DNA from 4 places in the Fructobacillus evanidus genome. Region 1 is predicted to be linked to each of the others. Evidence: riboswitches for the same ligand, from Rfam matches in the RefSeq annotation. Region 1 holds a riboswitch; each other region holds the start of a gene.

Evidence for each region. Region 1 has a riboswitch for thiamine pyrophosphate ahead of AABI08_RS02265 (solute carrier family 23 protein). Riboswitches for the same ligand answer to the same signal wherever they lie in the genome.
Region 2: linked by a shared signal. The riboswitch ahead of thiW (energy coupling factor transporter S component ThiW) and the one ahead of AABI08_RS02265 (solute carrier family 23 protein) in region 1 are both predicted to bind thiamine pyrophosphate.
Region 3: linked by a shared signal. The riboswitch ahead of AABI08_RS02695 (ECF transporter S component) and the one ahead of AABI08_RS02265 (solute carrier family 23 protein) in region 1 are both predicted to bind thiamine pyrophosphate.
Region 4: linked by a shared signal. The riboswitch ahead of AABI08_RS02745 (TenA family protein) and the one ahead of AABI08_RS02265 (solute carrier family 23 protein) in region 1 are both predicted to bind thiamine pyrophosphate.

Annotation. Positions count from the first base shown of each region.
Region 1 covers NZ_CAUZLM010000002.1:183,054-192,251, reverse strand. The annotation lists gene AABI08_RS02300 (anthranilate synthase component I family protein) at 1-344, shown strand, start outside; gene AABI08_RS02295 (anthranilate synthase component II) at 328-927, shown strand; gene trpD (anthranilate phosphoribosyltransferase) at 920-1,933, shown strand; gene trpC (indole-3-glycerol phosphate synthase TrpC) at 1,930-2,727, shown strand; gene AABI08_RS02280 (phosphoribosylanthranilate isomerase) at 2,714-3,490, shown strand; gene trpB (tryptophan synthase subunit beta) at 3,490-4,698, shown strand; gene trpA (tryptophan synthase subunit alpha) at 4,691-5,485, shown strand; TPP riboswitch at 5,698-5,801, shown strand; gene AABI08_RS02265 (solute carrier family 23 protein) at 5,924-7,240, shown strand; gene AABI08_RS02260 (LuxE/PaaK family acyltransferase) at 7,233-8,357, shown strand; gene AABI08_RS02255 (acyl-CoA reductase) at 8,369-9,198, shown strand, end outside.
Region 2 covers NZ_CAUZLM010000022.1:28-3,371, forward strand. The annotation lists partial or broken gene AABI08_RS08495 (IS30 family transposase) at 1-77, shown strand, start outside; gene AABI08_RS08355 (2-keto-4-pentenoate hydratase) at 547-1,368, shown strand; TPP riboswitch at 1,568-1,673, shown strand; gene thiW (energy coupling factor transporter S component ThiW) at 1,951-2,457, shown strand; gene AABI08_RS08365 (HAD family hydrolase) at 2,518-2,964, shown strand; gene AABI08_RS08370 (thiamine-binding protein) at 2,961-3,260, shown strand.
Region 3 covers NZ_CAUZLM010000003.1:39,111-48,308, reverse strand. The annotation lists gene AABI08_RS02710 (LysR family transcriptional regulator) at 1-137, shown strand, start outside; gene AABI08_RS02705 (energy-coupling factor transporter transmembrane component T family protein) at 205-873, opposite strand; gene AABI08_RS02700 (ATP-binding cassette domain-containing protein) at 870-2,279, opposite strand; gene AABI08_RS02695 (ECF transporter S component) at 2,292-2,849, opposite strand; TPP riboswitch at 2,930-3,020, opposite strand; gene AABI08_RS02690 (FAD-dependent oxidoreductase) at 3,129-4,469, opposite strand; gene AABI08_RS02685 (MerR family transcriptional regulator) at 4,676-5,053, opposite strand; gene AABI08_RS02680 (alpha/beta hydrolase) at 5,274-6,131, opposite strand; gene AABI08_RS02675 (alcohol dehydrogenase catalytic domain-containing protein) at 6,185-7,216, opposite strand; gene AABI08_RS02670 (HU family DNA-binding protein) at 7,564-7,839, opposite strand; gene der (ribosome biogenesis GTPase Der) at 8,054-9,198, opposite strand, start outside.
Region 4 covers NZ_CAUZLM010000003.1:51,032-60,229, reverse strand. The annotation lists gene AABI08_RS02775 (glycoside hydrolase family 13 protein) at 1-570, shown strand, start outside; gene AABI08_RS02770 (iron-containing alcohol dehydrogenase) at 724-1,896, opposite strand; gene AABI08_RS02765 (tautomerase family protein) at 2,139-2,531, opposite strand; gene thiM (hydroxyethylthiazole kinase) at 2,766-3,557, opposite strand; gene thiE (thiamine phosphate synthase) at 3,554-4,201, opposite strand; gene thiD (bifunctional hydroxymethylpyrimidine kinase/phosphomethylpyrimidine kinase) at 4,214-5,029, opposite strand; gene AABI08_RS02745 (TenA family protein) at 5,026-5,682, opposite strand; TPP riboswitch at 5,829-5,917, opposite strand; gene AABI08_RS02740 (MarR family winged helix-turn-helix transcriptional regulator) at 6,049-6,507, shown strand; gene AABI08_RS02735 (PH domain-containing protein) at 6,694-7,956, opposite strand; gene AABI08_RS02730 (PH domain-containing protein) at 7,877-8,275, opposite strand; gene AABI08_RS02725 (PH domain-containing protein) at 8,265-8,738, opposite strand; gene AABI08_RS02720 (pyrroline-5-carboxylate reductase family protein) at 8,829-9,198, opposite strand, start outside.

The DNA.
Region 1 (9,198 bases):
CCCAGGCTGATTTAACCCCTGTCGATATTCTGGCGGCGACTTTACCAGCTGGAACGTTATCGGGGGCGCCCAAAATTTCGGCCATGCAGATTATCAATCAATTGGAGGACCGCAAGCGGGGCATTTACGGTGGTGGCATTGGCACGATTGGTTTTGATGGCGACCTCGATATCTGCATCGGCATTCGCTTAGCCTACCAAAAGGATCAGCACCTGGTTGTCCATGCTGGTGCCGGGATTGTTGCTGACAGTAGCCCGGAGGAAGAGTACCGAGAATTTGAAAATAAAAGCCGGTTGATGTTGGACTTGGTCACAAAGGAGGCGGCCGATGCTATTACTAATTGATAATTATGACAGCTTTACCTATAACCTCTACCAAGAAATTGGCAAGTTGACCAAGCAGACCATCAAGGTGGTGAAAAATGATCAGGTAAGCGTTGAGGACCTGGACGAGCCAACGTTGAAGGGGCTGATATTATCACCGGGACCGGGTCGGCCAAATCAGGCCGGGAACCTCAATACCGTTTTGGCAGCGGCCATCGGGCGGGTGCCCGTCCTCGGTGTTTGCCTCGGGCACCAAGCGATTGGCGAGGTTTATGGGGCCAAGATTGTCTCGGCTCCTCTTATGCACGGGAAGACGAGTCTGATTCACCAGCAGGGCAATCAATCGGCGGGCATTTTAGCCAGTTGCCCGACAACCTTTACGGTTGGGCGCTACCATTCCTTGATGATTGATCCAGCCACCATCCCCAATCACTTAGCCGTGACTGCCCAGGCCGATGATGGCACTATCCAGGCGGTCGCCGATGAAGAGAACCACGTTTACGGGGTTGAATTTCACCCCGAATCGATTATGACGGACCAAGCGGCCGCCAAACAAATTTTTACTAATTTCTTAGCATATACGGGAGAGAAGAACCATGATTAAAACAGCCATTCAAACAGTCAGTCAACAGCAAAATTTAACGTTCGATGAGGCAGCCGAGGTTATCAGCGAAATCATGACCGGCCAAGCCGAAGAAATTCAGATTGCCGCCCTTTTGACGGCCTTAACGGCGAAGGGTGAAACGGCCGATGAAATTGCTGGGGCTGCCCAAGCCATGCGCCAAGCAGCCTTAGAATTCCCTAAGCAACCAGCGGGCTTGGACATCGTCGGTACCGGTGGTGACCATTCCAATTCCTTTAACATCTCATCAACGGCGGGCTTGGTCATCGCCAGTCTGGGTTATGACGTGGTCAAGCATGGCAACCGAGCCACATCTTCAAAGAGTGGTGCTGCCGATGTCTTAGAGGCCCTTGGTTTCCCCATTAACCAGGAGGTTGACCAGGCCGAACAAATGCTAAAGGATAACCACTTTACCTTTCTTTTTGCCCAAAAGTACCATCAAGCGATGAAGTATGTGGCCCCTGTGCGCCGCGGTTTGGGTATTCGGACTATCTTTAACGTCTTGGGACCATTGGCCAATCCAGCCGAACCTAAGCAAATGGTTTTGGGCGTTTATGATGGGGCGTTGTTGGAACCAATGGCTCAGGTTTTGCACCAGCTCGGTGTCCAGTCAGCCAACATTTTGTATGGAACGGACGGTCTCGATGAAGCTTCCATTTCAGCGCCAACCAAGTTAGTGCAATTGCGGGGTGACAACATTCAGTTCCAAACGATTACTCCTGAGGACTTCGGCTTGACCCGGGCAACCAAAGAGGAGATTGTTGGTGGGACGGCACAGGAGAATGCGGCCATTACCCGGGCCATCTTAGCTGGTGAGGAACGGGGAGCCAAGCGCGATATCGTGGTCTTGAACGCGGCCATTGGCCTGAATGCCGTTAATCCAGCCATTACGATTGAAGAGGGTGTGAAATTAGCCCAGGAGGCCCTCGATGATGGTCGGGCTGCTGATTTGCTGACAACCTTAACCACTGTGGAGGCCGTTGAATGATTCTAGATGATTTAGTGGCCGCCACCAAAAGACGGCTCGTAAAAGAAAAAGAAGCAGTGCCAGTAGCTGATTTGAAAGCGCAGGCAGAAGCACTGCCGGTGGCAGACCCGCAGGACGTTTACGACCGTTTTTTAGCACCGGGGATTCACGTGATTGCCGAGGTCAAAAAGGCCTCGCCTTCCAAGGGCTTGATTGCGACTGATTTTCCTTATCAAGAAATTGCCCAAACCTATGATCAAGCCGGCGCAACGGCCATTTCGGTTTTAACCGAGCCGGATTACTTTTTGGGAAAATTAGACTATTTGGCTGAGATTGCACCAGCGATGACTAGCCCCGTTTTGCGGAAGGACTTTGTTATCGACCCCTACATGATCTATCAGGCAAAGGTGGCGGGCGCGAGCATTATTCTGTTGATTGTGGCCATTTTGTCGCCAGAGGACTTGCAAGCCTATTTGAACTTAGCTGAAAGTTTAGGACTGGCTGTTTTAGTTGAGGCACACGACGAGGATGAAATCAGCCAAGCACTGGCCGTCGGTGCCAAGATGATTGGGGTTAATAACCGCAACTTGAAGGATTTTACGGTTTCCTTTGACAACAGCCAACGACTCTTTGATTTGGTGCCCGATTCCGTTGCCTTTATTGCCGAAAGTGGCGTGAAAAAACCGTCAGATATTGTGCACCTGCAATCCTTAGGAATCAATGGTGTGCTTATCGGGGAGGCCTTGATGAAGGCGGCTGATCCAAAAGCCTTTATTGAAGCAGGACTGGGGGAGCGGGCCCATGACCAAGATTAAAATTTGTGGCTTGATGTCCAAGGAAGAGGCCTTGATGGCCAACGAGGCGCGCCCTGATTTGGTGGGGGTAGTCTTTGCTCCCGGTCGCCACCAGGTCACGGCAGAAGAGGCTTTAGTAGTGCGCCAGGCGCTGGCTGAACAGATTCCCCTGGTCGGCGTTTTCGTTGCTGAACCGGTTGAAATGATTTTGGGATTGGTTGAAACGGGGACGATTCAAATGATTCAGCTGCATGGTCAGCGACCGATTGACGAAGTTCGGCGGTTGCGGGAGGCCGGTGTGCCGATTATCCAAGCTTTGGTCGGTGATGATGCCATTGACCAGGCTAAGGGCTGGCAAAATCAGCTTCGGCTGCGTCGATTAAAAAAGGGAAATGACGGCTTGACAGAGCGTCTAGACAGCGATTTGAATTTAGCCGAAATTAATGGGAGTTCGGACGAACACCCAGTCAGTGATTTGGCTTTAGCCAATTTTAGTGGCCGTTTGGACGAACAGCTAGCCAGTAATCTCGACCTAGTTGATTTTTTAATGGTTGATGCTGGTGCTGGATCTGGTCAGCGACTAGATTGGCAGCGGTTAGCCGGTTTAACACCGACTCATTTATTTGTGGCTGGCGGAATTCAACCTAATAATCTCAGCGATTTACTGCAGCTTTATCAGCCCGCTTTTGTTGATGTGAGTTCTGGGGCGGAAACAAAGGGGTACAAAGATTTAAACAAGATGGTGGCACTGGTAGCCATTGCCCATCAAGAGGAGGGAAAGTAATGGAAACAGAATACAAGACAAAGAAACAAGCCGGTCGGTTCTTAGAGTATGGTGGCCAATATGTACCGGAAACTCTGATGAATGAGTTGAATAAGATGGCCGATGTTTACCAGGAAGCGAAGGACGATCCTGATTTTCAGGCGGAATTGGCTGACCTATTGGCTAATTATGCCAACCGACCATCGCTGTTGTACTATGCTAAGAATATGACGGAAGACCTTGGTGGCGCTCAAATTTATTTCAAACGCGAGGACTTGAACCACACGGGGGCTCATAAGATTAACAATGTGATTGGCCAAGCATTGTTAGCCAAGCGAATGGGCAAAAAACGCTTGATTGCCGAAACCGGTGCTGGTCAACACGGGGTGGCCACGGCAACGATTGCTGCCTTGTTTGGCCTGGAATGTGAAGTCTTTATGGGGAAGGAGGACACGGATCGCCAACGTTTGAACGTCTATCGGATGGAACTCCTTGGGGCCAAGGTTCATGCCGTGACCTCCGGATCAATGGTCTTGAAGGATGCCATTAATGCCGCCCTGCAAGACTTTGCGGCCCGACCTGAGGACACGTTTTATGTGATGGGCTCGGCAACCGGCCCTCATCCTTATCCGGAGATGGTGCGTGATTTTCAAAGTGTGATTAGTCAGGAATCCAAGCAACAAATCCAGGACCAATTGGGGCGCTTGCCCGATAAGGTGATTGCCTGTGTTGGTGGTGGCTCCAATGCCATCGGTAGTTTTGCCCACTATATCGACCATCCCGAGGTTGAGTTGATTGGGGTGGAGGCAGCCGGCAAGGGCGTTGATACTGACTTGACGGCGGCGACCATCGAAAAAGGCCGGTTGGGTGTCTTTCACGGCATGAAGTCGCTCTTTTTGCAAAATGACAGTGGCCAGATTAACCCGGTTTATTCGATTTCGGCTGGGTTAGATTATCCAGGAGTTGGGCCAGAACACGCCGCCTTGGCTGCCGAACACCGGGCCCAATACGTTGGTATCACCGATGATGAGGCGGTGGCTGCGTTTGAGTACATTGCCAAGCAGGAGGGGATTATTGCCGCGATTGAAAGCTGCCATGCCGTGGCCTATGTGCAAAAATTAGCGCCAACATTGCCAAAAGACCAGGTCATTGTCTGCACATTATCTGGCCGTGGCGACAAGGATGTGGCAGCGATTGCCAAGTACCGGGGGGTTGAAATTCATGAGTAAAATTAGTCAAAGTTTTAAAAATCATAAAAACTTTATTGCCTTCGTCACTGCTAATGACCCAGACATGGAAACGACTGTTAACAATGTTGTAGCCTTGGCTGAAGGTGGTGCTGATGTCGTTGAAATTGGGATTCCCTTTTCTGACCCAGTCGCCGACGGTCCCGTTATTCAGGCGGCCGATTTGCGGGCCCTGCGCGACCATAATTTACCGATTGAATCAATTTTTGCGGCGGTGAAGGAAATTCGACGACAAACAGCGGTGCCCCTTGTTTTCTTGGTCTACCTAAATATTGTTCTCCAGTATGGCTATGAACGTTTTACCGCCGACTGTGAAAAGTTCGGTGTTGATGGCCTGATTATTCCTGATTTGCCCTATGAAGAACGGGGAGAATTGGCTCCCTTTACTGACAAGCACGGTCTGGATTTGATTCCGTTGATTACGGTGACGTCTGGTGAGCGCATTCCGATGATTGCCAAAGAGGCGACCGGCTTTATCTACCTGGTTTCTTCTCTGGGGGTGACGGGCACTCGCGAGTCCTTTGCTTCTAATTTAGCGGAAGTTGTTGGACAAATTAAGGCGGTTACGGATGTGCCTGTTGCCATTGGCTTTGGCGTGCATACCGCCGACCAGGCGCAAGCAATGGCGGAATTGGCCGATGGGGTCATTATTGGATCTGCCTGCGTCCAAATTGTGGCCGACAATGGTCAAAATGCACCGGCAAAGCTACAGGCATACGCCGAGGAAATCCGCGCTGCTGTTGATGATGTAACGGTTGGGGAAGGTTAATGCATTGGTCAAAATAGAGTGCCATTGCAAACAGCTAAAAGGGATTAGTGATTGGCATCAAGGTGAGAGTTGTTGCTGGTAGTGTATTTGTCTGACTTTTGTTGATCGCACTTTGACTTTTGCTATTAGTAGAACCGTTTTAAATTAGGTTGAACAAAAGTGTCTTATATTTGTTCTAATTTTCAATTTCATGCTATACTGAAAAAAATTAATTAATTCGCAAGGGGAGCATCACGCTGAGATTAGACAGAAATGTCTTAGACCCTATGTACCTGATCTGGTTAATACCAGCGTAGGAATGCAACTAATATCGATAACAGGGGTCTTTTTTTAAGGGCTTTTTGGTTGAGGTTGAGTTCATCATGAATTCAACCTTTTTCTTTTGCTGGTAAAGACCGGACAGGGTGGATTGATGAATTAAATTTTAGGAGAGAAAGAATGATTCAACAGAACCATCAGCAGCAAGAAAGTTTCCAAGAAGAGGTGCCATTAAGCACCGGTCAGACACTATTGATTAGTATTCAACACATCTTTGTTTCCAATGTTTGGCTGGATCCGATTTTCGTTGCTTCGGCTGCGGGCCTCTCGTTAGCTTTGTCGACGAATTTGATTAGTGCCATTTTTTTGGCATCTGGTCTTGTGACGATTTTTCAGGCTTCAAAATTAGCGCGGCTACCGATTGTGCAAGGCCCTTCAGCGGCCTTTGACGCCTTAATGATTAGCGCTGGTAAAACTGGGGGATTACCAGCCGCCGGTGGTGCCGTCTTTCTCAGTGGCTTTATTGTTTTGCTGATGTCGTTATTTGGCTGGGTTCATCGCTTAGCCAAGAAGCTGACACCTGCGATTACCGGGACCATTATTTTTTTGGTCGGCGTTTCGCTTTCAAGTTTTACAATGTCAGAATTATTAGGGGGTACGCCCGGAACAAAGGGCTTTGCATCACCGAATGTTTTGCTGGTGGCCATTGTGACCACTTTGATTGTTGTCTTGGGATCGTTGTTTGGCCGCGGTTACTGGCGTAAGTTTTCCTTTTTGTTGGCCCTTGTGGTGGGCAATCTTTTGGCCGCAAGCTTGGGGATGATTGACCTGTCAGGCGTCAAAAGCCAACCGCTCTTTGGTCTACCACGCTTGTTCCCGTATGGACTATTTCGTTTTAATTGGGATATTTTCTTGACCTTCTTCATCGCTTATTTAGTGGCGGTGATTGAAGCTTTGGGTGTTTATGAAGCATCCGCCGATGTTACCAAAGAAGAATTAAGCTCAAAGCGTATTAGTCGTGGCATTGCTGGTGAAGCGGGTGGCTCCATGCTTTCCTCTTTGATTGGTGGTTTTCCAACCACTGCGTTTGCCCAAAACTTAGGGGTGATGAAGTTGACGGGGGTTCATTCTCGCAAGCCAATTCTATTGGCTGGGGGATTGCTGATTTTACTAGGGTTCGTGCCGAAGTTTGCAGCAGTTCTGGCTTTGACCCCAGCACCAGTGATTGGTGGAATGTTTTTGCCGGCAGCGGCGACTTTGTTGACGACGGGCTTTGCCACTCTGCAGAAGTCTGATAAGAGCGAAGCAACACGGATGAGTATTGGTTTGTCTTTGTTGTTGGCCATTGCCTTGCCATCTTATGCAAAAGGCTTTTCGGGTATTTATCAATCACTCTTTTCAAATAGCATCTTAGTTGGTGCCTTGTCAATTGTGACCTTGCATATTCTATTAATTGTCGTCCCAGGATTTTTTGGAAAGGAAAAGAATCATGAGTGATTCAGCAGTTGCAACGATTCAAGAAGAAATTCTGAATTTTATTAATCAGTACCAGGTCATGAACGGGCATGGTGAAAGCGATGAGGATTTTAACCGGCTGGCCCTTGATTTGTTTCAATATCAATTTGACCATAATTTGCCCTATAAAAAATATGCGCAACAGCAACGAAAAAGTCCACTAATGGTCCATCGGTGGCAAGACATTCCATTAATGCCGATTCAGGGATACAAGAAGTTAACGCTGTCAACAACGTCAATTACGGCGGACGAGGCTGTTTTTATGTCGAGTGGGACAACGGATAAAAACCACCGTAGTCATAGCTACCATCCAACTTTTGCTGTTTGGAATGAATCGATGAAAGCACCTTTCAAACAGTATGTTCTCCCAGATGTTGATCGAATCACGATTATTGGTCTTTTCCCGGATGAAGAACACTTAGAAAATTCTTCTTTGGCTCATTATGTTAGTCGCGCCATTGCCGAATTTGGTGACCAACACAGTCGAGCGTATGTCGACGAAGACGGCATCGATTACCAGGGCGTGGTCGCTGCTTTGAAGGTGGCAGAAGAGGACCAGCGTCCCGTGATGCTATTAGGCGCTAGTTTTTCCTACGTCCATCTTTTGGATTACCTAAAACAGCAGAAGTTGGTCTTTCACCTGGCTGAAAAAAGTCGAATCTTTGATACTGGTGGGTTCAAAGGCCAGTCACGTCAAGTAAGCGAAGACCAGCTGCTAGCTGATTTGAAAGAAGCCTTTGGTGTTAGTCGTGACTATTATTTGAATATGTATGGCATGACGGAAATCAGTTCACAGTGCTATGATCAGAACTTGTGGCACCTTAGCCAGGGGCTGGACCCAATCTATAGTAAGCAAACACCGGCATGGGTTCGCGTCAGAATTTTAGATACCGATACCTTGGAACCGGTTGCGCCTGGAGAAAAGGGTGTTTTGGCCTATTATGACCTTTCGAACTGGAACTCATGTTTGGGGATTTTAACAGAAGATTTAGCAGTCCAGGATGAAGCTGGCTTTACCTTGCTCGGTCGAATCGCGGGGGCGGGTGCGAAGGGGTGCTCGATTTCGATTGATCAACTACTGCAAGCCAATCAGGTATGAAAGAGGTCTTAATGGCTGAAGAAGTAGAGACAACAAAAATTAACTTGTTCTTGGCACCAAACGAGAGTCAATTTGACCGATTGGAAACCTGGTCGATTTTGGTGGGCAATCAACGCTATGACTTACAGTATCCTGATTTGACGAAGGAAGAAGTCAAAGCGACCATTGAGGCGTTGGAAGACCATCAGCAGATTTTTTTAAGTCAACTTTCGGTTGAACAAATCGTGACGATAATTAGTGCTGCCGCCGAAAAATGGACGAATCCGGAGTACAAAGAGCGTCAGTTGGCATTAAAGTTATTACCGGTCATTACGGGATACAGCGAGGAAACCATTAACTTAGAAATCAGGCGTTATACGCGCCTATTTCGTACCAAAGAGTTGCGCCGGTTTTTAAATACGGAATTGGCAAATCCAGCGATTTTGGATGCTTTTCAGCCACAAGCATCAGGGAGCTTGACGAAGGCCTATGGCCCTAAGACAAGTTTTCACGTTTTTTCCGGTAATATTCCGGGCCTTCAGGTTTGGTCACTTGTGATGACATTGTTGGTAAAGTCAGCTAGCTTTGGGAAAACTTCCTTTGCTGAACCACTTTTTCCGGTGCTCTTTGGCCAAAGTTTATTAGAAGTGGAACCGAGGTTAGCGGGCTGTTTGGCGATTTTTCCGTGGAAGGGGGGGAGCAAACCGGCAGTCGAAGAGGCGGCCGCGGCCAACACGGATGCTACGATTGCTTATGGTTCCGACCAATCTGTGAAGAAGGTTCAGGCATTAGTGCCGGACGGCCATTTATTTTTGCATTATGGCTATAAAATCAGCTTTGCCCTGGTTGGCCAAGAGTCATT
Region 2 (3,344 bases), on a different contig from region 1:
ACAAGCGGCCCATGAAATTACATCATTATCAAACACCATTGGAAGTTTTTACGGATGCGTTCGAATTAAACTTGTAATCTGCCTTTAAAATGAAGCCGAGGGGAAACCCTTGGTTTTTATTTAAATTAAAAATAAATGATAAAAGTGTTGACATTCGCTCATAAAGTTGTAAACTACGAATCAACAGATAGAAAAGACAAGCAATAATAAGAACTGTCTGAGTGAGAAAATGATTAGAGAGCGCCTGTTTGGTGAAAGGGCGTCGTTTTCAAACTCAAAGACGATCATTCTTTAGCTAGTGGGCTGAATAAAGTAAGCCTCGCTCGGTTGGTACCGTTATCAAACCGGCGTATCGCCTTTTTGGCCGTACGTTTGAGGTTGGACTTTGCCGTTCAACAAATTAAGGTGGTACCGTGCGTAAGCGCCCTTAACAACGATTTTTTCGTGGTTAAGGGCGCTTTTTATCTGCTGATTTTTTAGAAAAGGAGGGCACCGTGAAGTTTCGTACCGTCGTGAGCTGTTTGTATACTGAAAGGAGCATGAAATATGACAATGACTGAATTGAAGACCAAGGTGAAGGTAGTACCAGCAAAGCAAGAGGACAAATTGGCGCAGGCCCTCTATCATGCTTATCAAGAACGTCAACCACTTGAGATGACGGAATGGGAGAAGGTTGTCAGTGATGATCAAACTGCCTATGCAGTGCAAGACCAATTGATGGAATTGAAAAATCAGCCACTTGGGGGTTACAAGGTCAGTTTGACTAGCCAAGAAACGCAAGATATGTTCGATTCAAACGAACCGTTGTATGGGGCTCAAGTACAGAATCATTTTGTTCAGTCACCAGCCAATCTTTCGTTGAAGAGCGATTTATTGGACCCATTGGCAGAAGTGGAATTGGTCTTCAAGGCCAAGGAAGACTTGCAAGTTACCGATTCTTTGGAAGATTTGCGTCGTAAAACGACTGTAGCAGCTGGTGTGGAAGTGCCCGATGCCCGGTTTACGGACTGGTTCCCATCGTTGAGCAAGTACTTAGTCATGGCAGATGCAGCGGTTGGCGGTTTTGTGGTTTACGGACCAGAACGAGAAAGTACCTCTTTGACCGTTGCTGAATTTGAGGATGTGAAGGCCCATTTGGCCCATAATGGCGAAGTGGTCGCTGAAGGAACTTCAGCCGAAGTTTTGGGTAATCCACTTAAATCGTTGCAATGGCTAGTTAAAAAATTGGCAGCGCAAGGTAAGACCTTGCATGCGGGGGAACGAGTTTCCTCAGGAACTTTCCTATTGCCCCCACATCTAACTGAAGGAACTTGGACAGCTAGCTTTAACCATGATTTTGCAGACGTCGTGGTGGAAGTTAGCAAATAAGCAAACAATTTTGAAATATCAGACAGAATAGTTGTCTTTTTCCGTTAAAATGAGTATAATCATTTCCGTTGGGCAATGAGGGTTGCCATCATGTTGGTCATCCTCATTGTTCAGTCACCCATTTTAGCGGTTCCAAATTGTTTGTTTCAGTAAACAACAATTGGCCGTTCCAATAAATTGGGCGGCCTTTTATTTTGAATAAAATCGATCGGGGAGTTTGTGTAACAGACTGAGAGGATGGTAAACCATTGACCCGAACACCTGAACCGGATAATGCCGGCGGAGGAAATCGTATCACTTTTGTAATCGAGGACTCCGTTTTGGGGTGCTCGATTTTTTCTTTTCAATCAGAAAGGAGTGGTAGTGAATAATTCACGGTGATTTTACCGTGACGGGATGAAGGGGAGCGCCTTGATCCTGAAAAAACAGCGATGGGAAGCCGTGTTCCGGCGTGAGAGGAGACCAATTAGTCTCGACCGAACTTTCTACTAGACAGGGTCTGCCTGGCTGGTTTCACCGCAAAAGTGGGAAAGGAGCGCTGTTTTTTCGCTACCCCACTGATTTTAAAAGGAGCGTTTTCAAATGAAGACACAGAAAAAATTATCAACGAAGAAGATGCTAGTGACGGCCTTGTTGGCTGCTTTGGCCTATGTTTTAAATAGTTTTGTCTATTTTCCGGCAATGGCACCCTTTCAACACTTCGTTGATGTCTTGGCCGCCGTTTTGGTGGGGCCGTGGTATGGCTTTGCTAGTGCCTTGATTTGTGGTATTTTGCGAATGATGTCAGGTCGAACGATTCAAGCCGTGACGGGCGCTATTTTTGGCCCCGTCCTCGGTGGTTTGATTTACCGTAAAACCCACAACCTTTACCTGGTTTTCCTTGGTGAAGTGATTGGAACAGGTATTTTAGGGGCGCTGACTTCCTATCCATTGATGAAGATTTTCTATGGCTTGGACGTCCACAAGTGGTATTATTTTGTGCCATATTACACACCAGCTGCCCTTGTGGGTGCTGGAATGGGATTGGCAGTGGTTCTGATTTTTCAGAAAACGGGACTGCTTAAGCGGATGCACGCGAGCTTGGACTAAATAACAACGGTAAAATCAGGACGGCATTGGGAACAGGTCTGGTAAGAGGAGAGTGAGATCTTGGCGCAGGAAATGCGAGTTTTGATGGACCGACACTATCGAAATGATGTTCCACTTAAGGCTGGCGTGTATGCATACTTACAAAACGCATACCAATCTGGTCACAAAATCGTCCTGGCAACCGCTAGTAGCTCGGCGTTGGCCAAAGACTGTCTACGTCGCCTGAAACTGCTGCCGTTTTTTGACTTTGTTTTTTCCTGTGAAGATGTTGGGCAGGATAAAACGCAACCCACAATCCATCAAGTTGCTGCACAATATTTTGGCCAGCAGCCGAATAAGATTGCAGTCTACGAGGATGCACTGTATGCGGCTTCAACTGCAAAGAGGGCGGGTTTTCATGTGATTGGGGTCTATGACCATCAGTCAAAGAAAGAATGGACTGATTTACAAAATTTAGCAGATGAAACGATTGATTTTGCGACTGTAGTAAAAGGAGAAAACAAATGAGTGCAAGTGTAGCAATTCAGGTCTTACCAGCGGCCGAAAATGACCAAGAATTGTGTCGGATGGTCGATGAGGTGATTGCTTATATTCAGAGTACTGGCTTACGTTATGAAGTTGGTCCCTTTGAAACAACGATTGAAGGCGATGATTACAACCAGTTGATGGACATCGTCAAAGAGTGTCAGCATGTGGCTGTTCGGGCGGGGGCCAAGAAGGCTTCAGCCTATATCAAGGTCGCCTATCAGCCCGATGGTGAAATTTTAACGATTGATCAAAAAATCGGTAAGTACCAAAAATAAAAAAGTCAGACCTTTGTGATATGAACCCCAAAATTAGGACATGTCATTGAGCGGCCTTGAGGACTGACGCCCGATATTCAATCG
Region 3 (9,198 bases), on a different contig from region 1:
CCGGCGAAGTCGAAGCCTACCCCTTTCAGCACGCCTATTACCGCCACCTCGGTTTAGTGATTAACCCATCCTCGGCTAAGGACCCCTTTGTAAAAGCCATGCAAAAAGAAATCCTTTCCTACTTGAAAAAGAGCTAAAAAAACGACCAATTCGTCAATAAAACGAATTGGTCGTTTTTTAATCGTCAGCTTATCGCCTTCCCCGTTAATAGCGAGAAAAGAACAAGATTACTTGCAATGCAATCAAAATCAAAACAATTAATACCCAGCCTGATTTTGCCATTGGATAATCCCGGTAGGCTGAACGTGAGGCTCCTTCCTGGAAACCATGTGAAGTCATGGCCATAGCTAGGTTTTTGGACCACTTAATGGCATGAACCAGAGCCTTGAAATACAGCGTTGGCTGCCACCACCGTAACACTTCACCACGCATCATCCCCGCCGCTTGAATCGACGAGAAAGCCTGCTTAAACCGTGGCATAAAGTTTAGCGCGCCCAAAATCCCATAGGTAAAGGTTGCCGACATCTTCAGATTTTGGCGTAGAGAGGCTAATAGGACGTAGGGCGTCATCCCCATCGTCAGCCAGGCGCCAATAAAGATAAAGACGAGGACTCGACTCCCCATCACCAAACCAAAATGCAGATTTTCCGCTGTTGTTCCCTGGCCATAAAGGTAAAAGGACCAGAACGAACCCAAAACCGGAATGATGGCGATGGCCACGTAGAGACCGATTTTCTTGAGGGGCTGACGCCGAATTAGCAATAGCAAGAAGGCAACCGAAAAGAGGACAACGTTTAGCGTTACTGATTTGGTCAAAGAAATTTCCAACGAAATTGCCAAAGCCAAGACCATGCGTTGTGTGGCGTTCATCATACGAGCACCTCCTCTTGATAGGCCATCGCCGTTTGCTCATAGCGCAAGTGGCGATCAACAATGTTGACCAGGTCCCTTGTTTGGTGAGAAACAACCAAAATGGTCAGTCCGAGTGCCTGTTGGCAGGTCTGAATCAGATTCAATACGACCGCCACCGACTGTTCATCCAAGCCTGCCAGCGGTTCATCTAAGAAGAGTACTTGTGGCGCCATAATCAGCATCAATAACAGTTGAAGTTTCTTCTGCTGCCCACCCGAAAGCGTGTAGACCGACCGGTCACCCAAACCCGTTAAGTGCAGGTCAGACAACCACTGGTCCAAAACCTCTTTCGTCCAGAAATCAGCGTGATGACTCTTGGCCATCACTTGGTCAAGCTCCTCGTCGACCGTAATGTTTAAGAACTGGTCGGAGGCTGATTGGAACAGCAGACCGACCTGGCCAAAGTAGAGACGCGGCTTCCAGGCGTGGACTTCTTGTTCCTGGTAGGTTAAAGAACCCTCATAGCGGTGCAGTCGTGCCAACGTCTTTAAAACGGAAGACTTGCCGACACCATTTGGTCCTGTCAGCAAGGTGATACCCTTGGCAAAGATTTGCAAGATATCCTGGTCTAAGACCAACCGTTCCCCGTTTTGGATTCGCAGGTTATCCAAGCGATAGGCGGTCTCCTCTACCTGGTCACTTTCGGCGACCGGTTTCAACACCACTGTCTGCTTTTGATAATCATATTGGCTCCAGTCGTTTTCAGGAACCAGCACCAGGGACTTCTCTTTGAGCTGATAAAACTGACTGATTTTATCGAAGTACCCAGCTGAGTCATGGTCGGAAACAAGGATACCGTAGCCCTCTTGGCTAAGCTGTTTAAGCAAAGCCTGGAGGTCTTCCCGCGATTGACTATCGACGGCAGCAAAGGGTTCATCTAGCAGCAGGTAGTCGGCCCCCAGGGCCAACACTTCCGCCAAGGCAACCTTTTGCATTTCCCCACCGGATAAAGTCACAAAGGACCGGTCGACAAAATCCGTCAAACCAACCTTTTCCAGTGCCCAGGCCGTCTTTTGATCAATTTCTTCCTTGCCCAATTCGAGGTTTTCCAGTGCAAAAATGAATTCTTCCCGCACCGTTGGCATAGCAAACTGGTCATCGGGGTTTTGAAAGAGCAAAGCCACGCGCTTGGCCCTTTCATTCGCCTTCAGTGTGGCAATTGCCGTTTGGTCAATTTCGATTTCACCACTGACCTGGCCACCGTATTGAGGGTAAAGACCCGCTAAGGCCTTTAGTAGGGTTGATTTTCCTGACCCGGAAGGCCCCATTAAGAGGGTCAGGGTCTTTTTTTCAAGCGTTAAATTTAGATTATCAATGATGGCTTGATCACGATAAGCCACCGTGAGGTTTCTGGCAGTTATTGCCATTTTTTGTCCTCCTTATTCGTGGGACAACAACTTTGATCGATCCAACAACTTGGCAATCAAGTGTACCAAAACACCTGAGAAGAAGAAGATTGATAGGTAACGAACGATGAACAAAGCAATTAACAAGCCGAACTTGTAGTGAATGTAACCTGATTTAAAGAGGTCCCAGCCAAAGGTGACGACTGTTCCAGTCAAGGTTGACAACCAAAGACCAGCGAACCAGTTCTTATAACCAGTCAAAGCAAATCCAAGTTCAGAACCAATTCCTTGGATAAAACCGGACAAGAGTGTTCCAACACCATAAGAACCACCCAAGAACATTTCACCGGCCGCCCCCAACATTTCACCGATAAAGCCGGCACCGACCTTCTTTAAAATGTAAGAAGCCAATGGTCCGGCCATCATCCATACACCAAGCGTGATTTCATTCGTAAAGGCTTGCAACCCAATCACGGCCAAACCGCTATTAACGATTTGGTAAACCGGATCCATGATCCAGTAAATGACCGAGAAGATAATCCCAATCAAAGCCAGCAAAATCACATTTTGTAGCGTCCACTTTTGTTTCATTATTCTCTCCTTTGCGTCCAGGGGAACAAAAGGCATGAAAAAACCACTCGCCTGGGCAGAGTCCAACACGGGTGGTCATAAAAAACTTGTGTGGATCTTCCTTCGTCGGTCTTAGCCTAACAGGTTCAATGGGTTTAATTCTCAACCAAAATGGTACCCCAGATCGCTATATTCAAATTTACTACCCTATCAGCTTACACTGTCCTTGCTTTTTATGCAAGGGCTTTCAAATAAAAAAGCACTTGGGTTCAATACCCGAGTGCTTGAACAGGCTGATTTTTACTTGTTTGCCTTGGCAACGGCAGCCATGGCAACTGATGAAACATAGTTAACTGGTTGACCGAAGTTTGGCTGGAAGAAGAAGTCCGTCATTGACAATTGATCAATTGTCATGCCGTTTTCAATCGCCAATGAAACCACGTTAGCAGCTTGTGAAATGTCATGCTTTGACAAGAAAGCAGCGCCAACAATGCGGCGAGTACCCTTTTCCCAAGTCAATGATGCCTTAACAGGCGTTGTTGACAACATGAAATCAGGACGGTAATCTTCTGAAATTGTCACAGAATCCGCTTCAACACCCTTACGTGCTGCTGATTGAACAGTCAAACCAGTAGCAGCGTAGGCCATTTCGTACAATTCAACGGCTGATGTTGCTTGTGTTCCTTGGTAAGCCATCGTTGGTTCAACAATGTTCTTACCAACCAAGATTCCTTGACGAACAGCATTGGTTGCCAATGGAATATAGTCATCCTTTTGTGTTGGGTTGTAGAAGACGGTTGCTGAATCACCGGCAGCAAAGACATCCTTCACAGAAGTTTCCATGAACTTGTTAACCTTGATAGCACCGTTTGGCAACATATCAACTTGGTCACGGAACATAGCAGTATTTGGCAAGAAGCCAATACCCAAGATAGCAATATCTGCTTCGTAAGTACCCTTATCAGTCGTTACCTTGATACCATCGGCAGTGTCTTCGAATCCTGAAACCATTTGACCAAGGGCTAATTTAACACCGTGGTCTTCGTAGGCCTTTTGGAAAACAGATGAGAATTCAGGCGCAGTATTGTTTGCCAACACACGGTCCAAACCATCAATCAAAGTCACTTCCTTATTGTTAACTGACAATTGTTCTGCCAATTCGGCACCAATATAACCAGCACCAATCACGATAACGCGCTTGACCTTTTCAGTCACTTCCTTCAAGGCGTTGGCATTATCCCAAGTCTTTGAATCAAAGACCTTGTCAGAATCGATACCAGGAATGCGGGGCTTAATAGCACGTGAACCAGTAGTAATAACAATCTTATCGAAAGTTTCTTCTGACTGGGCACCAGAAACCAAGTCCTTGATGTTCAAAGTCTTTGCTTCCAAGTCTGCAGCTTCAACAAGCGTTTGCATGTGCATTGAAATGCCTTGCTTAGCCATTGAATCTGGCGTTTCATAAAACATCTTGTCAGTTGATGAAACGTTGTCACCAATCCAAAGGGCGATTCCACATGACAAGAAAGAAACTGTTTGATTCTTTTCAAACACGTGTACCTCAGCGTCTGGGTGGTCTGCCTTAATCTGCTTAGCGGCAAACACGCCGGCGTGCGTTGAACCAATTACTGCAACTTTCATTAAAAGTGCCTCCTAATATATAGCTATGTGAAAATTGTAATTAAATTTTACCAATAAAACAACGTTTTGTCAATCGTTTCTCTATCAGTTTTCAAGAAAGTATCAAATAAAACAGAGAGACTTATAGAGTCGTTCTAATTTGGAAAATAATTCGCTTTGGCGACCAAATCAGGCATGTAACTCATTTAATAAAACGAATCTAGCACCTATTCTAAGCGACTCTCCGCTTGGCGCATGTGGCTTTCGTAATGATCAGTTTTATACAGCAAATGGTCATAAGCGGCCTGGATTTCGTTAATGCGCCCCTGCATCTCTTCTGCCTGTTCTAGTAGCAGAGCCTTTCGTGCAGGGATTGTCCGATTGTCATCTTCCAAAACCATGCCCATATATTCACGCAATCGTTCAATTGATACACCTGCGTGGCGCATCGTTTTGGCAAACTTCAATTGATTGATGTTGCGCTCGGTAAAGTCACGCAACTGATTTTCCTTACGGGGCACCGTCATGATAATCCCGATTCGTTCGTAATAGCGAATGGTATCATTTGACAATCCAGTCGCCTTTGCAGCTTCTTTAATATTCATTTTTGCACCTTTCGTACGACAAAAAACAACCCTCGCCCGCTCATTAACCGCTTATCAACATGTACTATCAGTACTCCTAAAGTCGTAAAAAAATAAACTGGGTTAAAGTAAAATCAGAAAGGCCAATCCCCGATATATCATCGGCAACTGGCTATTTCATCCTTAATATTTTACTAGAACTACTAGGTTACAAGTTCGCTTTAACATCATTGAAGTATTTTTATTCCATTAAGAACTGCTTGAGGACCTTATTAACGTCCTGATTTTCATGCAGCTTTGAATGTTGCGCATTTTTACCAGTAAATAACTTTTCTTGATAGGTGCTTGGCTGGCGGACAAAGTACTTCAATGACTTCGACGCGTTATTAGTAACGGTCGAGTCCGATTCCTCCTTACCCATGCTATTGCCATAGATATTCAACACTTTAGTCTGATTATTCTCGTAATATTGCTCCAAACCAGCTAACGCGACTTTGTTAAAATCAGCTTCAGACTGGCTGGCAGGGTCCGCTAAGTTCAAATTCGACTTTGGCCTTGGGCTATCCTTCAAAAAGTTAAAGGGACCAGCAATCGCGATTTGCCGTTTCACAACCGGTAATTGATTACTTTGCTGCACATGATTTTTCAAATAGAAAGCGATGGCCAGATTGCCCATCGAATGGCCAACCAGGTTGACGGATTGAATCCCTTGGTCATGCAAATCCTTCATGATTTTTGTAACCCACTGATTGGTTTTATCAAAATTAGTATTCCGATTATCGTTAAACTGCACCAAAATCAATGGATTTTGGTCACCCTTCTTCACGGTACCGCTAAAACTAACCAGGCCGTTTTTGCTAACCGTCACATTAATCTTACGGTTTGAATACTTTTGCTGAATTAAATACCGACTCATTGTTTGTTCGGCATTTCGGGAAGAACCATAGCCATGAAAGAAGACCGTCGCTTCAGTTGGCTTTGTATTAGAAGTAGGGATAGTTGGCCGAGTCAGCCAAACAGTCAGCCCGACTGCCAGCATCGCCAGTATTGTTGTCGATGCCCCTACAATCGCTATCCTTTTTTTATTCTTTTTCATCATACTCCTTTATAGCCAATTAATTGGCCAGGGGTTTTATGCAGGCCATTAAAAACCTAAAAGACAAGCAGAGACTTAATCGCTTCGCGCTGATCCATCGCCTCATAGGCCTGTTGAATATCCTTCAGCGCAAACTGCTTGGTAAAGACCTGGCCCGGATTGATTTTGCCATCAAGGACCGCCTTCAATAGCAACTCACGGTCATACGTAGTAACCGCAGCGATACCGCCACGCAAACCAATATTCTTCCAGAATAAATTGTTAGTGTTCATCATTGGGTCTTGAGGAATCCCCACACGACCAACGACGGCACCTGGACGGCCAAGTTGAACAGCCGTTGCCACAGCTTGCTCCGAACCAACACATTCAAGAATAGCATCCGCACCGGCAACCGTTAGTGCCATCACCTGGTCAATGCCAGCCTGGTCACGTTCGGCCACAATATCGGTCGCACCAAATGATTTGCCCAGTTCTTGGCGATCTTCATGACACGACATCAAAATAATGCGCTTGGCACCCCTGAGCTTGGCTGCAATCACACCTGAAAGGCCTACGGCACCATCACCCATGACGACCACCGTGTCGCCCTCTTTCACTTCGGCAGTGGCTGCAGCGTGATAACCGGTCGCCATCACATCAGACAACGTCATCAAGGATTTCAGTTGGTCATCGCTATAGTCTGTTGGTTGACCAGGGATTTTAACCAATGCCCAATCCGCATTCTTGAATCCGATATATTCAGCTTGGTAACCAGTTGAACCACCCTTATCAGGGTCAAGGCAGTCACCATCAAAACCTGCTAAGCACGCCTGACAGTGCCCACAGCCGTGGGTAAACGGTGCGATAACAAAATCACCCGGCTGAACGTTTGAAACCGCGCTACCAACCTCCTCAACGATCCCGATGGCTTCATGCCCAACCTGGCTACCACCATCACGCTTTGCAATGCCCCGGTAGAACCAAAGATCAGAGCCACAAACCGATGCTCGTACCGTTTTAATCACGGCATCCTTGGGTCCTTGAATCGTTGGCTTTTCAACCTCCTGCATTTCAACTTGTCCTGGCTTTACAAAAATTGCTGCTTTCATGTTTGTTGATACTCCTTTTCGCTGATTATGAACTTGTCTGCTTTAAAAGTAAAATCAGACGCAGTATAGATAAATTCGTTTTGACAAAACAATGCCATAAATGTGGTCACCGTCCCTTGATGAATTCATCCGTCACTGATAACTCCATCTTATCCCCTGGAGTCCACTCCAAGTCAAGGATATTTTTCGATTTTCTAACAATAAACAATTAAATTGTCCATTTTCCTGTTGCAAAACAGTAGCGTACTGATTTTTCCAATTAGACGTTGCGTTATTGCACCACTCGGCCGTCAAACGCAAACAAAAAAGCACACTCGACTGAGTGTGCTTAATCTGAAAAGGTTCGCTTACTTAACGGCGTCCTTCAATGCCTTACCAGGCTTGAATGCAGGAACCTTTGATGCAGGAATTTGGATTTCTTCCTTAGTTTGTGGGTTACGGCCCTTACGAGCTGCACGTTCACGAACTTCGAAGTTACCAAAACCAATCAATTGAACCTTTTCGCCCTTCTTCAAAGCGTCTTCAATTGATGACAAGACAGCGGCAACTGCCTTGTCTGCATCCTTCTTTGTTAAACCAGTTTTCATTGCGACTGAATCGATCAATTCTTGCTTGTTTGCCATTCCTTTTCTCCTCGCGAATAATTAATTTAGAATATCCGCTAACGTGACAATCGTTAGCAGCTTGGGAACGCTACCGTGGCAACTTCCATAAAGATAGGATAGCACATGTAAATTAAAATGTGTAGGTATAAAGCCCAATTTCATGCGGTAATTGCGGTTTTCCGCACATTTGCAAGTGAATCCTCACCGTACTGGAACTTTCAACGATAAAACGTTACTTACGCTGACGAATAATCAGCTTGATAGGCGTTCCTGAGAAATCAAAAGCTGCTCGAATTTGGTTCTCTAGGAAACGTTGATATGAAAAATGCATCAGTTCAACATCGTTTACAAAAACAACAATCGTTGGTGGCTCGATTGCCACTTGAGTGGCGTAATAAACACGCAAACGACGACCATTATCAGATGGTGCCGGATTCGTTGCCAAAGCATCCATCAAGACGTCGTTCAATGTTGATGATGAAACTCGCTTCTGATGATTCTCATTCACGGCCAAAATCAAATCAGGCAAGCGGTCTAAGCGCTGTCCAGTCTTCGCTGAAACAAAGACGATTGGTGCATAATCCAAAAACTTAAATTCGTCGCGAATCAAGTTCTCAAAATCAGTCATGGTATGCGTATCTTTTTCGATGGCATCCCACTTATTGACGACAATCACCAAAGCTTTTCCGGCCTCATGCGCATAACCCGCAACGTGCTTATCTTGCTCACGAATACCAGTTTCAGCATCCAAGACCATCAAGACCACCTGTGACTCATCAATGGCCTTCATTGCCCGCATGACCGAGTAACGTTCCGTGTTTTCGTAAACCTTACCACGCTTACGAATTCCGGCCGTATCAACCATCACAAACTCATCACCCTCAGGGGTAATAAAACGGGTGTCAATGGCATCACGGGTCGTTCCTTCGATGTTTGAGACAATCATCCGGTCTTCGCCCAAGATGGCGTTAACGATTGATGACTTTCCAACGTTTGGTCGACCAATAATCGAGAACCGGACGGCATCATCGTCTTGTTCTGCGGCTTCATCTGGGAAATGCTTGACGATTTCGTCCAAAACATCACCCAAACCAATTCCGTGTGATCCAGAAACGGGATAAGGGTCGCCCATTCCTAATGAATAGAAGTCATAAATATCTGACCGCATTTCAGGATTATCGACCTTATTGACCGCCAAAACAACCGGCTTATCAGTACCATAAAGCAAATTGGCCACAGCTTGGTCATCGGCTGTCAGGCCTTCTCGACCAGAAACAACCATCAAAATGACGTCGGCTTCATCAATAGCTAATTCAACCTGGGCGCGAATTTCCGTCAAAAATGGCGCATTTCCCATTTCCAACCCTCCGGTATCAA
Region 4 (9,198 bases), on a different contig from region 1:
TACCAGGGCGAGGAATTGGGGATGACCAATGCCTACAACTTGGGCTGGGACGACTTCGATGATATCGAAATCATCAACGGTCGGAAGTTCATTGTTGACAAGGAAAAATTAGTGGATAATGATACCATGCTCGATTACGTCCACTATAAGGGTCGTGATAACGCCCGGACACCAATGCAGTGGTCAACCGGGAAAAACGCTGGTTTCACCGATGGCACTCCTTGGCTGAAGTTGAATGACAACTTCGAAACCATCAATGCGACTGCTGCCTTGGCGGATGAACATTCCGTCTTTTACCACTACCAAAAGCTGATTAAGCTCCGTCACGAGCTCGATTTGATGACCACGGGTCACTACGAATTGATTGACCCGGCTGATGACCAGGTCTATACGTACAAGCGAATTGGGGATGACCAAGAACTCTTGATTATTAACAACTTCACCGACCAAGACCTGGAACGCGATTATCCCGTTCCCGCCGATGCCCAGTTGCTCATCAGCAATTACCAAGATGACTTGGGTCTGAAATTGCGGCCATACGAAGCTAAGGCTTATTTGTATCAGCGCTAAGGACTGATTTGATTTAAATCAAAGGGTCATCGCAACTAAATGAAACGAAAAAAGAGTCAAAGATTCGACAAATTGTCGATCTTTGGCTCTTTTACTTTGGCCATGATTCGGTGGTTGATCGAGGAAAACTCGACCTCCAGCAAATCAGTCTACTTATTTCATTGACGCTTCCAATAAGTTGCGAACATCTACCGTTGTCATCTTCACAAAGGCGTTTTGGTCCAAGTGGTTAACCTGAACCGCACTCTTAGCCATGGCCTCAAAGTCCTGGTCCGTCTCGATTCCAACTCCAGGCAATGTCGTTGGCACGTCAAGACTTGCTATCCATTCTCGGGTCTTTGCGATTGTCTGGGTGGCAACGGCATCGTCATCCCCCGTCAAATCCCAGACATTCCGTCCCAAGGAAACGAAATAAGGCTTTGTTTCGTCTGAATAGATAAAGTCTAACCAGTGTGGTGTCAAAATGCCCAGGCCAACACCGTGAGTGATGTCATAATAGGCTGACAATTCGTGTTCAATTGGGTGCACCGACCATGAATTGACATTCCCAGTCCGTGGCAAGCCGTTCAAGGCCATCGTTGAGGCCCACATCAAATTAGCGCGAGCATCGTAGTTATCAGGTTCACGCAAGGCAACCGGCGCCCACTTAACCACAGTGCGCATAATTCCTTCGATCAAGCCATTGCGAACGTCGTTTTCATAACCCTTTTGGTCAAAGTATTGTTCCGTCAAGTGACTGAAAATATCAATTGATCCGGCAGCCGTTTGCCACTTTGAAACCGAGAAAGTCAAACTGGGGTCCAAGAAGGAAACGGCCGGTGTATTGGGACCACCGGTTCCCAACTTTTGCTTCGTTTCCGGATTAGAAATCACGGAACCAGTGTTCATCTCCGTTCCAGTTGCCGCCAACGTTAAAATATCGACAACGGGCAACTGGCCGATGGCAAAGCGCTTCTTGGAATCCAAAACCAAGTCCCAAGGGTCGCCTTCATAGAATTTGGCAGAAGCGATTACCTTCGAAGCATCGATCACGGATCCGCCACCAACAGCTAAGATGACATCGATATCGTTATCCTTGACTAATTTTTGCCCTTCTCGTACTGAGGCAATCTTTGGATTAGGCTCAATCCCAGACAATTCTGTCACATCCAAACCTGCAAGCGCCTTAATCACGCGTTCATACAGACCTGATTTTTTAATTGAACCACCACCGTAGGTTACGAGCACCTTTTGACCAAATTGGGCAATGGCAGCCTGCAATTCAGTGTCCAAGCGATCTTTCCCGAAACGAATATCGGTTGTGTTCTTAAATGTAAAATTTTCCATTTTTGACAGAACTCCTTTTTAAACATACAAGCAGACCATTTGTAATTTTCAATGGCCTGTTCGTTCCACTTAAACCTCTTGAAAGGTTTGTCCATCTATTTTAGAAGAACAATCTCCATCTGTCAATTTTCAATAGACCATTTGGATTTATCACGGTGGCTACGGGAAATTGACCGGCCGTTAACAATGACTGATTTTAACAAAAAAGCTCGCTAACACTAAGTGCTAGCGAGCTAATTTTATTAAAGGTCACCGTTCAAGAAATGATTCTTTCCCTCACCAAATGACCAGTCTTCAGCATGGTTGCTGACAAAGGAGATAATGACATCTTCCTGGCGAACACCGGCCTTGTCGGCCAAGACCGCCACCAATGACTTCGTGAATTCCTTCTTGGCCTTCACTGGACGTGGCGTTGACAATACTGTAAAGAACAAAACCTTTTCTGAACGGTCATAGCCAAGACCAACATCTTGAAAATTAATTTCATAATCTTCGTGTTGTGTCACGATTTGGAAACGGTCACGATCAGGTAGTGATAACGTTTCCTTGGCAACGTCGAAAGACAGTTGCATGATATTCTTAATTTCTGCGGGTTCGTACTGACCCTTAATCAAGTCAATTTTCATTAATGGCATGCGCATTTCTCCTCATGTGGCTTTGCTAATAGACTAATCCTAGCATAAAAGCCTGATAGGCACAATCACGAGTGTAATAAACACTGACACAGCGTGCTACGACGCTGACGGGCAGTTTTGTGACTGGACCACCTAGTCCGGCAACCAACTGACACAGCATGCTAACGCGCTAAGATGGATTACACATTAGCTCATTTCTACTGGAGGAGCGACCAGCAGCCAAAGCCACAATCATCACTTGACTTGGTGCAGGCTGATTTGTTCTTGGAGCTTTTCATCCGTTAAGTTGCCCAACTGGTCGAGCATCTTGTTCAAGAAATCAGCAGGGCCGGCAACCCCCTCTGCCACCGCCAACTCACCGGCAACGGGCAGTGCAGCGGCCGCATAGGCCAAATCAGCCAAATCCATGCTTTGACTAGCAAAGGCGCCCAACAAGCCGTCCAACGCATCCCCCATGCCAACATTGGTTGCCAATTGGCTAGCCGAATTATCAATCTGGTAGACCGTCTGACCGTCTGACACTAGGTCATGAACACCAGTTGCGACTACAACGGCACCAAGCTTTTGAGCAGCCTTCTGGACAATTTCAACTGGATCAGCCGTACCGCTACCGGCATCGATGCCATGGCTTTCCCATTCGACTTCAGCCAGAGTCGCTACCTCACCGAGGTTTCCACGCACGATGCTCACCTTAACGGATTCCAAGAGTTCCTTGGCCCGCTTTGACCGCAATGGCGTTGCCCCAACAGCAACGGGATCGAAGACAACGGGAAGGCCCAATTCGTTGGCTGTCTTCCCACTATTAATCATCACCTTTTGTGAATTTTCAGAAGTTGAACCCAAATTCAAGGTCACGGCGTTGGCAATTTTCGTCAAATCAGCGGCATCCAGCGGATCTTCGAGCATGATTGGTGAAGCACCAATATAGGCGATGGCATTGGCCACCAATTGGGGGGTAACGCTATTGGCCACGTTCAAGACGATGGGTTGGTTCTTGCGAACGGCAGTTAAGATTGTTTGACTCATTTTGTCACTCCTCGTAATTTCTGAACACTTCGTTGAATATCATCGCTAGCGGTAATAGCCGAAATCACGGCAACACCCGCAATCGGCAGCTCCGCCAATTCCTGGCAGTTCTCTTCATGGATACCACCAATGGCCACAACCGATAGCGGGCTCTTGGATGCAACCGCCAAAACGCCTTCTGGCCCAATAGCCTCTTTGACCTTTTCCTTACTGGTCGTTGCAAAAGCCGGCCCAACGCCCAAGTAGTCAACGACTGCCAAATCAGCTTCACTGGCAGCTAGCTCTTTTAGATCATGGACGGATAAACCAAGTAGTAAATCAGGTGCCACCTCATGGATGGCTCGCACCGGTGTGTCACCCTGACCAACATGCAGGCCATCCGCCTGAATGGCCAGTGCCAAAGGCAGGTCATCATCGACATACAAAGGCACATTGGCTTCTTTGGTAATGCTTCTGATTTTCTGGCCCAGCGCCACCTTTTCCGCCTGGTTCAACTTTGAGTGGTCCTTTTCGCGGTACTGGACAGCCGTTACGCCGGCGTCACAGGCCTCTTGAACGACGCGAATCACTTCGTTTGGATCGTCGTTGACGTTTTGGCTACCCACAACGAGATAAACCGTTAATGATGCAGGATCAAAATTCATTATCTTTCCCTCTTAATCTTCTGGATTCGGCCACTGGCCATGGTTCAAAGGACCATGACCGTGACCGATAACTAGTGGCTGACCAATAATGGCATTCATATAGCGGTGGCCCTTTTCAATTGCTTCTCGCAGGGAATCACCTTGGGCCAAAAAGGACGTAATCGCAGCCGAGAGGGTGTCCCCCGTCCCGTGCTTGCTTGACGTTTCAACCTTTTTTCCTTCCAACCAAAAGCCTTCTTCGTTTTCTAATAAGACATAATCATAAATGACTGGGCCTTCCCCATGGCCACCCTTGACGATGACATTTGGAACACCCAACGCTTGAATCTTTTGACCGGCAGTAACCATGTCGTCGCGGTTACTGATTTTCATATCGGCTAAAAGTTCGGCTTCGGGAAGGTTTGGTGTCACCAGCGTTGCTAATGGCAACAGATGATTTTTCAAGGCCGAAATGCCGGCTGGGTCAAGCAAGGTGGCCCCGCCCTTGGCGACCATCACGGGGTCGACCACAAAATTCTTTTGTTGGTAGTGTCGAATATTTTTCGCCACCTGGAGGACGCGAGCTTCGTCAAAGAGTGCCCCCGTCTTGGCTGCACGGACATCAAAGTCAGCCATCACCGAGGCAAACTGTTGGTCAATCACGGCTAAATCAGTTGGATAAGCACCCTGCACACCCAGTGTATTTTGTGCGGTTAACCCGGCTACCACGACCGTCGAATAAGTCTTGCATGCCTGCATGGTCTTAATATCGGCCTGCATGCCGGCGCCACCACCAGAATCAGACCCCGCAATGGTCAATGCTGTCGGATATTGGTTTGGATCAATCATTTTGTTGCCTCCATTCCCTGCAGGAAGAATTGATTTTCATACTTCGTTGATTGGATAAAAGCAGCCAAGGCCTCTTCTTGCACTTCGGGACTAACTTGTTCGGCCGTCTGATTAACCAAAGCCAACATTGGTCGCGTCAAGCCCTTATCAATCCCCCGGTAATAGCCAACCCATGGCATAAAGGGATTATCCGGCTTGATGAGGCCATCACGAATCAACAAATCAGCCAAGTAGGCATAGTCATAGGGACAAGCAGCCAAGGCAACCAAACCGATAAACGGATCCTTTTCAACTGATTTGACCATATGGTTGACGTACTGGTCAGTGACCATTGAATTTGGATACTTGCCCTCTTGGATACTCTTATCGTCAGTTTGAGCCAAATCCAACAAAATCTTATGAGCAGTGTATTCGCGATGATCGTCGACCACTTCGGCATCAATTGTTTGCCCGGTCAATGTCTGGCAGACCTGCTCATACAATGGCAAATAATGACCCAGGTAACGATAATCTTGCTGAACATAGTAGAGCAGTGCCTTTGGATGAACCTCCCCAGCAATCATTGCTTGAATAAAGGGATTAGCATAAAAATCAGCCTTGTGTTCTTCCATCACTTGCATAAAGCGGTCGGAAAACGGCAGCGTTTTTGTCATTTTTTTCTCCTCAATCATCAACTTTATTTTGGCGGACTGTGGCGTTGGCAGTCACCTTTTTGAACATAATAAAAAGCCCTCAGCCTGAGCTGAGGACTTCTGGCCTGCTAACAATTGCCGAAAATGGGCAAAGGCATCAGGATTTAAATCCGTTTTTCGAAGTTTCCTGCGACCGTGCTAGCGGCATCAGGTTCAATGGGTATAATCTCAGCTCAGGGCACCCCAACTTTATTTATCACACAAGCAGTATAGCACGGAAATTAGAACCCGTGTGAAAAACTTCGTCGTACGGACTTGCCACCTGCCGTGAAATCAGTTATATTATAAGTATACTTATCAATCAGCACTAACACCAAGGAGGTTCCCATGAGCCCTGTCAAAACTGCTTCACTTTCTCGCTACATGGATTCGACCAATCAGAAATTCTTCAACTTATATACTGATTGGTTCCGCCAAATGAAATACCGTCTCCGTGAACTTGACTTGACCCACCCCCAATTTCAAATTCTGGCTACTGTCCATGGCCTCAGTTTACAAAATACCGAGATTACTCAAATCATGGTGGCCAAGGCAGCAGACGTTGATGCCATGACTGCTTCAGCTATTATTACCAAACTTAGTCGCGAAGATCTTTTAGACCGCTACCCCGGTAAGAAGAATCCGCGTTCAAAAGCCCTCTCATTAACCCAGGCTGGTGAGGAAAAATTGCAACAGGCCTTAGACATCGTCAATCAATTTGACCAAGATCTGTGGAGCCAATTTGACGCCTCTTTGCCAGAAAGCATTGATCAGGCTCAGGCAGTCGTCAAAACCCACCACTACTAAAATCGTCCAAGTAAATCAACACCAATTGAAAAGAGCCGAAAATACATGATTGTATTCTCGACTCTTTTTTCTTTTACCAAAAAAATCAGTGCCATTATATCATTTAATTGGACCGGAGCCACCTACAATCAAACACGACAGTCCAAGCCACTTTTTATTCACTGATTTCTGCAACGAATGTGCGTTTTAGCCAAGCGATTGGTACCAATCAAAGATGGTCTGCACCTCCTCCATTGGCAAGTAACGGACGGTCAACACCTTCGTACTGGTATCAGTTCGGACCACCACGGCAAGGTGGGCTCGCTGATTGCGACGGGCCAGCCACCAACTTTGCTTAATTGAAAGCGACTGAATCTTATCCCAGGCCATATAGGTGGTGATGGTTTCGTAATTCTTCGCCGTTTTTAAAACAAGGATCTGTCCGTTAACCACTTGAGCGGTTGTCGCCTTTCCTTTATACACACCGGCACCGGCAACAAAGGCCAAGACAAGCAAAACCAGCACAACGACTAACAACCACCGTTGAAAGACATAGATGATGGCAAGCCCAAATGGTAACGTCCAAAAGAGACCATTACGAATCATTGTCAAAATTTGATAAGTCGACCCACTAGTCTTTTGTACTGGTCGATTAGGAAAATTAGGCAGCCACTGTGACAAGTACTGGTCAACAACTCCTGATTTTACCATTGGAATCAAGGTTGGTACGTTTTTAGAAACCTTATCTTCGCCATTTTCATCGGTAATCAACCGCGTTTTAACGGTCGCTAAGCCCAATAACTGTCGGAAAATATTTTGACGAATCTCAACGGTTTGCATCCTGTTAATCGACAAATGCATAGTTTGTCGTTCAAAAAGTCCCCGAGAGATTGTCAAATGACCAGCATCATGATGAACTTCAAAACCAAAATACAGGATCACCGTTCGCAGCACGTTAAAAGCAACCACAATCAGGACAAACAAAACCACCAGCAAGACCATTACTAGGGCGCCCAGGCCCAGAACATGGTTAGTAAACTCCTGCTCAAGCCAACGGCTGACTACCCCTTGTTGATCTAAGTGGGCAACCCCGCCAACAAAAATAAAAAATTGAAAGATGACTTCCGGCGTCGTCACGGCATAGGTAATCAGAGAAAAAATTGAGGCCCGGTAGGAGTCATCAGATTGTCTACTAGAACCATTTGACCGCAATGAGCTTGTTCGAGTGGCGGTTGCTTGGTCATTTTCAAACTCAAGCGGCTGCCTCTGCGGGGTTTCCTCGGCGGCTGACAAATCTGGCTCCTGTGTCACTGGCCCTTCTTTTTGTGCCTGAACTTGTGCCCGCTCAATCAAGGCAACCAGATTGGTCGTTTCATCCTGTCGCTTTTGCTCAAGGACCAGCGCTACCCACGTTGGCACAACGGAGAGGGAAATCTGATTTTTCTTGGCCCCCTTCCCCCCCGGAGTCAACAGCAATGTCCTCCAAATGAAACGGTTGCAGGAAAAACCATTGCTTTCGATGAATATTTTGAATTTTGTGGTAGGGCAAGTGGCGGACCTGACGTTCCAACACGCCCGACCGGTAAATCAGTTCAGTCTCCGTGAGTTCATAGGTCTTCATCCAGAAACTTAAAATCGACCAAACCACCATAGCCAAGAAAAGCAAGGCCCACTCCCACCAAGCAAAGTGGAAAAAGAACAGAATAGCTAAGGCAAAGGCCACCATGTTTTTCAACTGCCGGTAAAAATCCAAAACAAAAGCAAGGGGATGTAAGTGCTTAGCCTTCATGTCGGGCCTCCCTGGCCAACGTCATGACCCTATCCTTAAACTTTTCGGCCTCCTCCTCCGTTAAAGCCTCAATTTGATGACCGGAGCCACCCGTCAAAATATGCACCTGTTGTAATTTAAACACCCGTAAAATCGGTCCCTGGTCCAAATCGACGTTCTGCACCCGGGCAATTGGAATCGCAGTATGAGTCCGGAAGAAGAAGCCCTTTTTAATTTCGACATTCGTTCCGTTAACCATAAAATGGTAAAAAGCATAGCGGTAACGGACTAATAAGATCCCGCCGACAAACCAGAGCACAATGGCCAAAAAGAGACCCCAGATTGCCCAAATTGGTAGATAAAACTTCAAAAAATGTTGTAAAGCCCAATTTCCAGCAAAGTAAATGGCTAAAATTACGATGGCGCCAATGACTTCCATGATGTACCAGACTTTTTTGATTGCTTCCGGCAGTGCTTGCATCATTCTCTCCCTCTCTCATAAAAAAATGGGGCTAAGAAGCGGTTTCGCTCCTTGGTCCCAAGTTGATTTCAATCACTTAAAAGCTCAAGGCTTTTAATCACCAGCTGCTGCCAAGATAGCGGCATGCACTGCCCCGCGGAAGCCATGCTGATCTAGAGCTAAGACGCCCTTAATCGTTGTACCCCCAGGCGATGTAATCTGCCCCTTCAAGTCACCAGCGGACAAATCAGACTGTTGCGCCAATTGTGCCGTCCCCGCTACCACTGAGGCCACCATCTGCCCCGCTTGCTTGCGATCCATCCCCTTGGCTACGGCAGCGTCTTCCATAGCATCCATCAAGACATCGATAAAGGCTGGTGAGCAACCGCCGATAGTTCCGGCAATGGCTAATTGGTCTTCTTTCACCACCAAGACATCCCCCAGCGACTCCAAAACAGCATGGACCACCTGGTCATTTTGACCG